3 regions of the Stenotrophomonas sp. GW821-FHT02D01 genome follow, and region 2 is predicted to be linked to each of the others. Evidence: predicted binding sites of a transcription regulator. Region 2 holds the regulator's gene; each other region holds the start of a gene.
The links. Region 2 encodes FliA, which starts transcription of late flagellar genes. Its sites were predicted from a motif close to TAAAGTTTNNCNNNCNNNGGCCGATAA; they were not measured.
Positions count from the first base shown of each region.

Region 1 (3,234 bases), on a different contig from region 2:
CGTGGCGTTCTACGAGCACTGGCTGCAGGTGCGCATCGAAGCGCCGATCGACCTGCATGACTGCCGAATGGCCTACCTGTCGTTCAACGATGACGCCGCAGGTGCCAGCATGGCGCTGGTGCACGGCGCCGACTACCTGCCGTCGGAGCAGGGTCCGCGCATCTACCTGGGCGTGGACGATGTGGATCGCAGCCTGCAGCGTGCCCTGCAGGCCGGCGCGGTGCTGTGCTTTGGCCCGGCCGTGGCCGTTGGCTGGCGGGTGGCCGAGATCCGCGACAGCGAGGGCAACCGGATCGCCCTGCAGGCACCCATCAACCCATAGCCGCAAGCACAGCAGCCGGGAATGACGTGCCGCTACACGGACGTGGCTCGCGATCGCTGCAGCCAATCGGCGATCGCCGGATCCAACCGCGGATCGTCCGGGAGGCGCATGCCGAAGCCCTGCTGCAGTACCTCGCGCACGTCCTGCACATCGCGTAGCGGGCGCTTGGCCGGCGCCTGGCCCGGGCGGTATTCGGTGTAGTTGCCGCTGCCGATGGTGCGCCGCCAATCCGGCCCGGTCAGTGATGCACGCAGTTGGCCGGGGAAGCTCGACTGCGGATGCGTGCACACGTACCAGTTGCCTACCTCGTTATCGATCGGTGCCGGTGGCTGCAGGTCGAAACGGTACAGCGGCCGCCAGTCGTCACCGGCCTCAGCGGCAAGCATGAAGTCGCCATCGTCCAGGCGCCGCACGCGGTAGCGCTCATGGGGTGTCTCCTGCACTGCGGTCTCATGCAGGCGCAATGGCACGGTCGGGGTCAGGCTGCCGAAGCCGGTATCGACCAGCCAATCCTCGTCCTGCAGACGCACCCGCAGGAGCAGGTGCGTACGCGCGGTCAGCTCGCCCTCTGCAGCCGACAGCAGCACCCGAGCGCTCAGCGGTCGCGCATCGAAGCCCAAGGCCTGCAGCAGGGCCAGGAACGCGCCATTGAGTTCGAAGCAGTAACCGCCGCGCTGCGCGTGCAGCAGCTTGTGCTGGACGCTGTCCAGGTCGATCGCTACCGCGTCGCGCAGCAGGCTGGTCAGGGTCTCGAACGGCAGCAGGGCGTTGTGGCGCTGCTGCAGCAGGGTCAGCCCGGCCAGGGTGAGCGGGGGCGGGGCATCCAGCTGCAGGCGCTGCAGGTAGCGGGGGACATCGATGGACATGGCAGGCATCACGGGCAGGGGGCTCCACTGTGATACCGCAACCGGGGTTGAGGTCAAGCGCGCCCCGACGGTGTCATCCCCCGGTCGTCTGCGGCCGGTACAACAGCGACAACTGGCCAATGCCCGCAGAAGAATTCAGTCCGACGCTAAAGTTCCGCCCCAACCGGTCGATACAGGTGCGTCCTTCCGCCTGGAGTCTGTCATGTCGGCCGTCGTTCCCCACCTTCGGTCCCTGCGTAGCCGCGTTGTCGGGTTGCGCCCCCGTTTCCCTGGCCTGCTGCGCTGGTTGCAACCCCATCGGCTCAGCGTCGCCGACAAGCTCAAGGCGACCCTGCTGGTCTGCAGCCTGGGCCTGGTGGCCATTGCCGCCGTCCATGCCTGGACCAGCCATGCGAGCATGCAGGCGGCGCGCGATCAGGCCAGCTACCAGCAGGGTAGTGACCGCGTAGCTTCGCTGGCAGCGCGGGTGGCCGAGGCCCGGCGCCTGCAGACCCAGTATGCGCGAAGTTTCGACGATGCCGACCGCAGCCAGTTGCTGGCCGCGCAACGGATGTTGAAGCAGGATCTGCAGGTGTTGCGCGCAATGCCGATGGAGGCGGGGCGGCGCAAGGTGCTGCAGGCCATGACTGAAGCCGTCGATGCATTCTCACAGGGCATCGCCGCGTTGTTCGAGCGGGTGGATGAGATGGGGCGCGGCGACGCAGGCCTGGCCGCGCAGCTGCAGCAGTCCGCCGACGCACTGCAGGCACAGGTGGACGCGCTGGAGCGCCCTGCGCTTTCCCTGCATGTGCAGCGGATGCGGCGCCAGGAAGCGCTGCTGCTGCTCGATGGCGATTCCACCCACGCCGATCGTGCCAGCGAAGAAAAGCTGCCCTTCGATCTGGCATTGGCGGGCCTGCCCGCCGAGGTGCAGGAGCACGTGCGCACGGGCATGGAGGCCTACCAGGCCGCGCTGCTGGGCTATACCGCCGCGCGTGTCGGCCTGGACGTGGAAGCACAGTCGCTGCTCGAGACGGCGGCAGCCGTGGGCCCGGCACTGGCCGCATTCCAGCAGGCGCAAAGTGCGGCACTGGCTCAGGCGCAGCTTCGTCAGCAGTCGGGCGCTCGGATGGCCAGCGTGCTGTTCGTGGCCACCCTGCTGCTGGTGGCTGGCGTGCTGATCACCAGCCTGATGCTGGTCGTCCGCGCGGTGCGTCGACCGATCCAGGACACCCTGCGTTTCGCTGGCGATATTGCCGATGACCGGCTCGACACCACGCTGCGCGTGCACAACGCCAACGATGAGATCGGCCAGCTTGCGCAGTGCCTGGTCGACATGCAGCAACGCCTGCGTGCGCGGATCGAAACCGAGCGCGCGGTGGCACGCGGCAACACGCGCGTGCGGCAGGCGCTGGACAGCGCCCAGACCGGCTTGATGGTGGTTGATGCGGAAGGACTGGTGGCTTACGCCAATCCGGCGCTGCTGCAGCTGCTGGATCTTCCCGCAGAGACGTTGCTTGGCAGCGACGCGGTCCGCCTGCATCCGGCGCTGGCGGGACTGATCGGTGTTCGTCAGCGCGAAGAGCGTGAGATCGGCCACGCCGGTACCCGCTACCAGTTGATCGCCAATGCCATCGTCGAGGACGACCACTTCCTTGGCGTTGCGGTGGAATGGCGCAGCCGCGCGCTGGAAACGCTGCTGGAAACCGAAGTGGCGGCACTGGTCGACGCGGCGGCGCATGGCGAGCTGCAAGGGCGCATCGTACTGGAGGGCAAGCAGGGCTTCGTGCGCACGCTGTCGACCAGCATCAATCGCCTGCTGTCCACCTTCGAGACCAACCTCGGCGATCTGCAGGCACTGCTGGCCGCACTGGCACGCGGTGACCTGAGCGTGCGCCTGGAGGGTGACCTGCAGGGGGTGTTCGCCCGCATGCGTGACGATGCCAACGCCACTGTCGCGCAGCTGGGCCACATCGTCACCCGCATCCAGCAGGCCACGGTCCGCCTGGACGTGGGTGTTGGCGAAATCGTCGCCGGCCATCACGATCTTTCCCAGCGCACCGAGCA
Region 1 covers NZ_JBWKVP010000004.1:3,570-6,803, reverse strand. The annotation lists gene AC07UW_RS09675 (VOC family protein) at 1-322, shown strand, start outside; gene AC07UW_RS09670 (arylamine N-acetyltransferase family protein) at 355-1,188, opposite strand; gene AC07UW_RS09665 (methyl-accepting chemotaxis protein) at 1,391-3,234, shown strand, end outside.
Region 1: the regulator FliA is predicted to act here: its motif matches at 1,336-1,362, upstream of AC07UW_RS09665 (methyl-accepting chemotaxis protein).

Region 2 (3,234 bases):
ACAACAGGTCGTCGGCGTCGTTCTGCGAGACCGCATGGCGGTCCAGTCCCTTCAGTGCCGGCCCAGCCAGTTCCGGATCGGTGCGATGCTGTTCCGGCGGCAGGCCGAGCGCGCCGAAGCCTTCGTGCACGCGGCGGACGATGCCCACCACGCGACGGATGATCTGCCCGGTCAGGTCCTGGTAGCTCTGGGTCAGGGCGATCTCGGTGAGGTTGTGGCGGATGCGGTCGAGCTGCACGTCCTGGCCCGGCTGCAGGCCGTCGGCGCGCAGCTGTTCGGTCAGGCTGCGGCACTCTTCGGCCAGGTCCAGGGTGCGGTGCGTGGCCTGTTCGGTCATCGCCACCACGTGGTCCAGGCGCGCGCAGGCATCGTCCAGCTCGCCGGCTTCATCGGGCACGGTCGGCAGTTCGCCCAGCGCCTGGCCCAGCTCGCGGGCCAGCCGCGAAAGGCCGCTCATCATCGGCTGGGTGCGCAGCGCGACCAGGCCGTCGATGCGCTGGCGCCACGCCGCCTCGTCGCCGGATTCCAGTGCATCCAGGGCTTCCTGCAGGCGCAGGGCGAGGGCGCTCTTGTCGACCGTGGTATCCATCAAGCGCTGGCCGCCAGGCGTTCGAAGATCTTGCCGAGCTTCTCTTCCAGCGTCTGTGCGGTGAACGGCTTGATGATGTAACCGTTCACGCCGTTCTGCGCCGCTTCGATGATCTGCTCGCGCTTGGCTTCGGCAGTCACCATCAGCACCGGCAGGGTCTTCAGCTTGGCATCGGCACGGATGGCCTTGAGCAGTTCGATGCCGGTCATCACCGGCATGTTCCAGTCGGTGACCACGAAGTCGAACGGCTGGCTCTGCAGCAGCGACAGCGCGGCATGCCCGTCCTCGGCTTCGGCGGTATTGGTGAAGCCCAGATCGCCCAGCAGGTTCTTGACGATACGACGCATGGTCGAGAAGTCGTCGACGATCAGGATGCGCATGTTCTTGTTCAAAGCAGAGTTCCTTTGTTGATCAGCTCTCGAGGCCGGCGTCGGCCGCCTCGAAAATCTTCAGTCGGCCACGCAGGCGCAGGACCGCCTGGCCGTGGATCTGGCAGACCCGCGACTCGCTCACGCCGAGCACTGCGCCGATCTCTTTCAGGTTCAGTTCCTGCTCGTAGTAGAGCGACAGCACCAGCTGTTCGCGCTCGGGCAGGTGGCCGATGGCATTGCCCAGCTCGCGGCCGAATTCACCGCGCTCCAGCACCTGCTGCGGGGTCGGGCCGCCCTGGGCGACGGTGTCCAGCTCGCCCTGGTCTTCAATGCGCGACTCCAGGCTCAGTACCTGGCCGCGCGAGGCGTCCTCCATCAGGCGCAGGTACTCGGGCAGCGGCATCTCCATCGCGGCGGCCACTTCGGTGGCACTGGCGGCACGGCCGGTGCTCTGCTCCAGGCGGCGGATGGTGGCCGCAGCGTCACGGGCACGGCGGTGCACCGAACGCGGTACCCAGTCGCCACGACGGATCTCATCGATCATCGAACCGCGGATGCGGATCGAAGCGTAGGTCTCGAACGAGGCACCCTGGTCGGCGTCGTAGCTGCGCGAGGCTTCGATCAGGCCCATCATGCCGGCCTGGATCAGGTCGTCCACCTCAACGCTGGCCGGCAGGCGTGCGGCCAGATGGTGGGCGATGCGCCGCACCAGGTCCGAGTGCTGGGCGATGACCTCATTGGCCGCCGTGCGCTGGACCTCTCTGTACTGGGCGGCGCCTTTCATGCGGCCACCCCGCGCTGCTTGATGATGCGTTCGAGGAAGAACTCGACGCCGCCGCGCGGCTCGGTCGGTGCCTGCCAGCGGGCGGTGCGGCGGGCGATCTCGGTGATCGCCAGTGCCGACGGGCTGGACGGATAGGCCTTCACCACCGGCTGCTGGCGCTGCACCGACAGGCGCAGCCAGTCGTCCTGCGGCACGCAGCCCAGGTAGTTCAGCGAGACATCGGCGAGGAATTTCTCGCAGACGCGGGTCAGCTTCTCGTACAGCACGCGGCCTTCGTTGGGGTCGCGCACCATGTTGGCCACCACCTGGATGCGGTCCACGCCACGTTCGCGCGACAGCACCTTGATCAGCGCATAGGCGTCGGTGATCGAGGCTGGTTCATCACAGACCACCACCACGGTGTCCTGCGCGGCCTGGCAGAAGGTCAGCACGCCATCGGTGATGCCGGCGGCGGTGTCCACCACCATGATGTCCAGCTCGCGCTCCAGTTCGGAGAACACGTTGACCAGGCCGACATGCTCGGCCGGGGCCAGCTCGGCCATGTGCCGGCGGCCGGACGCAGCCGGTACCACCAGCACGCCGTTCGGGCCTTCGATGATCACGTCATCCAGGCTGCAGCGGCCAGCGACCAGGTCGGCCAGGGTGTTGGTGGGGCTCAGGCCCAGGATCACGTCGATGTTGGCCAGGCCCAGGTCGGCGTCCAGCAACAGGGTGCGTTTGCCCATTCCCGCAAGCGCCACGGCCAGGTTGGCCGATACGTTGGTCTTGCCGACGCCGCCCTTGCCGCCGGTCACGGCAATCGTGCGCACAGGGCCGAGCGGCTCGCTGCGGGTCGCCGTCAGCGGGAAGGTGGTGGTCAGCTTGGCGTACTCACGCGACGGCATGGTTCAACTCCGGGTTGCAGGGCATATCGGCCGCGCGGCGCAAATCTTCAAGGCGAAGTACAAGATTGGCTGCACTGGCCCGGTGCAGGTCGTCCGGGACGTCCTGGCCATCGGTCACCCAGGTGATCGGCAGCTTGTGGTCCACCGCCACCGACAGGGCGTTGCCGAAGCGGCCGGTCTCGTCCAGCTTGCTCAGCACCAGGCCCTGCAGGTTGGCCGCGCCGAAGCGGCGGACCACCTCGTCCATGTCGCCGAAGCTGGTGTTGGCCGGCAGTACCAGCAGGGTGCGGACCTGGCGGGCGGCGCGCAGCCACTGCAGCTGGGCGGCCAGCGCACGGTCGCGCGGGCCCAGGCCGGCGGTGTCGATCAGCACCAGCTTGTAGTCCTTCAGGCGTTCCAGCAGCTGGTCCAGGTCGGTGCCGCTGTTGGCCTCGTGCACGGCGATGCCGAGCTGGCGGCCGTAGCCGTACAGCTGTTCGCGGGCACCGATGCGCATCGTATCGGTGGTGACCAGGGCGACGTCGCGGGCGGCATGGGCTTCGGCGAAGCGCGAGGCCAGCTTGGCGATGGTGGTGGTCTTGCCGGCGCCGGTCGGGCCGACCAGGG
Region 2 covers NZ_JBWKVP010000003.1:429,843-433,076, reverse strand. The annotation lists gene AC07UW_RS09470 (protein phosphatase CheZ) at 1-589, opposite strand, end outside; gene cheY (chemotaxis response regulator CheY) at 589-981, opposite strand; gene AC07UW_RS09460 (RNA polymerase sigma factor FliA) at 1,001-1,744, opposite strand; gene AC07UW_RS09455 (MinD/ParA family ATP-binding protein) at 1,741-2,628, opposite strand; gene flhF (flagellar biosynthesis GTPase FlhF) at 2,615-3,234, opposite strand, start outside.

Region 3 (3,234 bases), on a different contig from region 2:
GCGCATCACCGCGAACACGCCGTGGAAGTCACCCTCCATCCGTGTACTCAGGTCACCGGCGGCGATGGCGCGCAGCAGCGTCGACAGCGCAGCCAGGTTCTGGTCGCTGACCTGCATCATGGTGTTGAGCGTTTCCACCATGCGGCGGAAGTCATGCTCGAAGCGCTGGGCATCGCCACGCACCGCGAAATCGCCTGCCGCCGCCGCAGCGGCCAGCTGCTGGATCTGTTCGTTGATCGCCGCCAGGTTGGTCTTGGTGGTTGCCATGGCAGCGGTGAAAACCGCCTTTTCGCCCGGCAGTGCCTCCATGTCCACGCTCAGGTCACCCACCGCGTAGCGCTGCATCACCTCGACCAGGCGTTGGGTGACCGCATTGCTGTCGGCCACCAGCTGGTTGCTGTCGGCCACCATGCGGCCATATTCGCCTGGGAACACCGAGGCATCCATGCGGTAGCTGATCTCACCGGCATCATGGCGGCGCGCCATCTCCGCCTGTGCGGCCATCACCGCCTGCAGCTGGCCACGCATGCCCTGCATGGCGTCCAGCAGGCGGCCAACTTCATCGTTGCCCAGCGCCGGCATGGCGGTATCCAGCTTGCCCGCAGCCACGTCGCCGGCGATGCGCACCGCCTGCGCCAGCGGTCGCACGGCCAGACGCTGCAGCAGCAGGTAGACACCACCACTGAGCACCAGCGCGGCCACCACACCCACCAGCAGGATGATCCACAGCAGCTCGCGGGCCTGCGCGATGATCACCGCATGCGGCACCACCACGCCCAGCGCGAAACGCTGCGGCGCGTCACCCACCTGCAGCGGCACGTACAGGCGGACGTTGCCGGCAGCGTCGGGCTCGAACGCTTCGTAGGTCTTGTCGGCGGCGATCTGCGCCAGCATGCCGAGGGTGGCGGCATCGGTACGCGGCTTGCCGATCTCGGCGGCATCGGCCGAGGCCAGCACCACGCCCTTCGGCGACAGCAGTTCGACGCGACCGGCACCCATCGGCGTCAGCGTGGCCAGGTGCTTCTGCAGCGCATCCAGCGAGAAGTCGACGGTGAAGACACCGAGGAAGGTGCCGTTCTCGACGATCGGCGTGCTCAGCGTGCTCATCAGCACCTGCTTGCCGCCGATGTCGTAGGCATACGGTTCGCTGACCAGCGGCAGCTTGTCGCGGCTGGGCACCATGTACCAGTTGCCCGAGCCGCTGGGCGTCTCGGTGTAGTCGGTCATCGTCGACTGCTGCGGCTTGCCGTCCTGCCAGGCCCAGTAGCTCATGTAGCGGCCGGTGGCGTCGTGCGCCTCGCTGTTGACGAACTCAGCATCCTTGCCGTCGAAGGCATTGGCCTCCCACATGGTGCTCTTGCCCAGCCATTCCGGGTGCGCGTGCAACTGCTCGCCGATGACATTGGCCAGGCTGGCGCGATCAGGGGCATCACCGCGCGCACGCTGGGCCAGCACCGTTTCCACCATCGCATCGTTGCTGGCAAAGGCCGTGCCCAGGTCGGCAGCCACCTGGCGCGCCTCGGCACGGGCTTCGCTGGCCATGGTCTGCCGCGAGGACGACACCAGCGCCGAACTGGCCTGGTGATAGATCAGGAACGCGGTCGCGCCGAAGCACAGCAACGCGATCACCGCGGTGCCCAGCATCAGCTTGTGGGCGATGCTGCCGGGGCGACGGGCAGCGACGGAACGGGAAGAAGACATGGGAGGATCCGCAGGCAGTTCAGGTCGACCGGTGCCACCAGGGCACCGCGCAGATGCGCGATCCGTCGCGCGGGCCGCCTGCCCACCGGATCGGAACCCGGCGCGGGAAGGCGCGCACCGGGTTAGCGGCCATGGCCGGGCGAGGTTGAGGCTCGCCGCACGCACAAAACCTGAACCCGCTCAGCCGCGGCCGTCGACCCAGGCCTGTGCTGCTCGCCCGTGCTACTCGGCGACGCGGTCGCGGATCCACTCCGCACGGGGCAGGACCTCGATGCTGCCCGCGGCGTACTGCTGCAGCACGTCCTCCGGACCGAAACGTGGCTGCCAGCCCAGCGCTGCACGCATCCGGCTGCTGTCATAGACCCGATCGATGCTGAGCGGCAGTGGCCAGCCACGGCGCTCGAACTCGGCCAGCAGCTGCGGTGCGCGGCGCGCCAGCACCTGGCGCGGATCGGCGGCCAACTGCAGGCAGTCGTCGCGCCGGAAGGGCGTCGGTGCACAGGCAAGGTAACGCTGGAAGGCCGCGCCCTCATCGTGCAGCAGCGCGGCATGCGCGCTGGCCACGTCGCGCGCGTCGATACCACGGTGCAGGCGGAACATCGCCATGCGGTCAGGCGGCTCGGGGAAGCAACGTGCCATCCGCAGCACGCGCACGGTGAATGTTGCGCTGGCCGCCGCTTCGGCAGCCGCCTCAGCCTGCAGCTTGGTGCGGTGGTAGATAGTGCGTGGCAGCGGCTCGGTGTCCTCGTCGATCCAACGGCAGCCGCCGGACACCACGGCATGGCCGTACAACGCCGTGGTACTGGTCAGCACGAAGCGCTGCACGCCGGCCTCGCGCGCCAGCTGCAGCAGGTTCGCGGTAGCCTCCACGTTGATCTGCTGGAACACCGCGTCGGGTACCAGGCCCACGTGCGGGGCGTGCAGGGCCGCGGTGTGGATCACGGCGTCGACCCCCTGCACGGCGCGTTCCAGCGCCCGGCGATCGGTGACATCGGCAATGACGCGCGTGGTGGCGAACGGACTGCGATCCAGCCCCACCACCTCATTGGCACCCGCCAGCGCACCGAAGATCGCTCGCCCAATCCGCCCGGAACTTCCGGTCAACAGAATCTTCATTGAATCCATTCACTCGACAGCGCCCGGGACCTACCGGGATATCCCGATTCTAGGCAAGCCCGATGGCATCGGCGATAGGAACCGATGACATTCTGCATGCCATCGCCGTCGGGTCGGCGGCGCTTGACCCGGCAACAGGCTCACGCCTCCGAGCGGGCCGATACCAGCCGCAGGAAGGCTTCGTTCTGGTAGCGGCTCATGCGCAGCTGCTGGCCGTTCTCAAGGGTGAGTACGTGATGGCCGTTGAACCAAGGGTGGATCGTCCTGACCCGCGCTATGTTGACGATGGCCGAGCGATGCACCCGAGCGAAATGCCGGGGATCAAGCCGTTCAGCCAGGCTGTTCATCGTTTCGCGAAGCTCATGCACGCGATCAGCCAGATGCAGCTGCACCGTATTGCGATTGGCGCGGATCCAG
Region 3 covers NZ_JBWKVP010000002.1:136,401-139,634, reverse strand. The annotation lists gene AC07UW_RS05535 (methyl-accepting chemotaxis protein) at 1-1,701, opposite strand, end outside; gene AC07UW_RS05530 (NAD-dependent epimerase/dehydratase family protein) at 1,924-2,817, opposite strand; gene AC07UW_RS05525 (LytR/AlgR family response regulator transcription factor) at 2,958-3,234, opposite strand, start outside.
Region 3: the regulator FliA is predicted to act here: its motif matches at 1,824-1,850, upstream of AC07UW_RS05535 (methyl-accepting chemotaxis protein).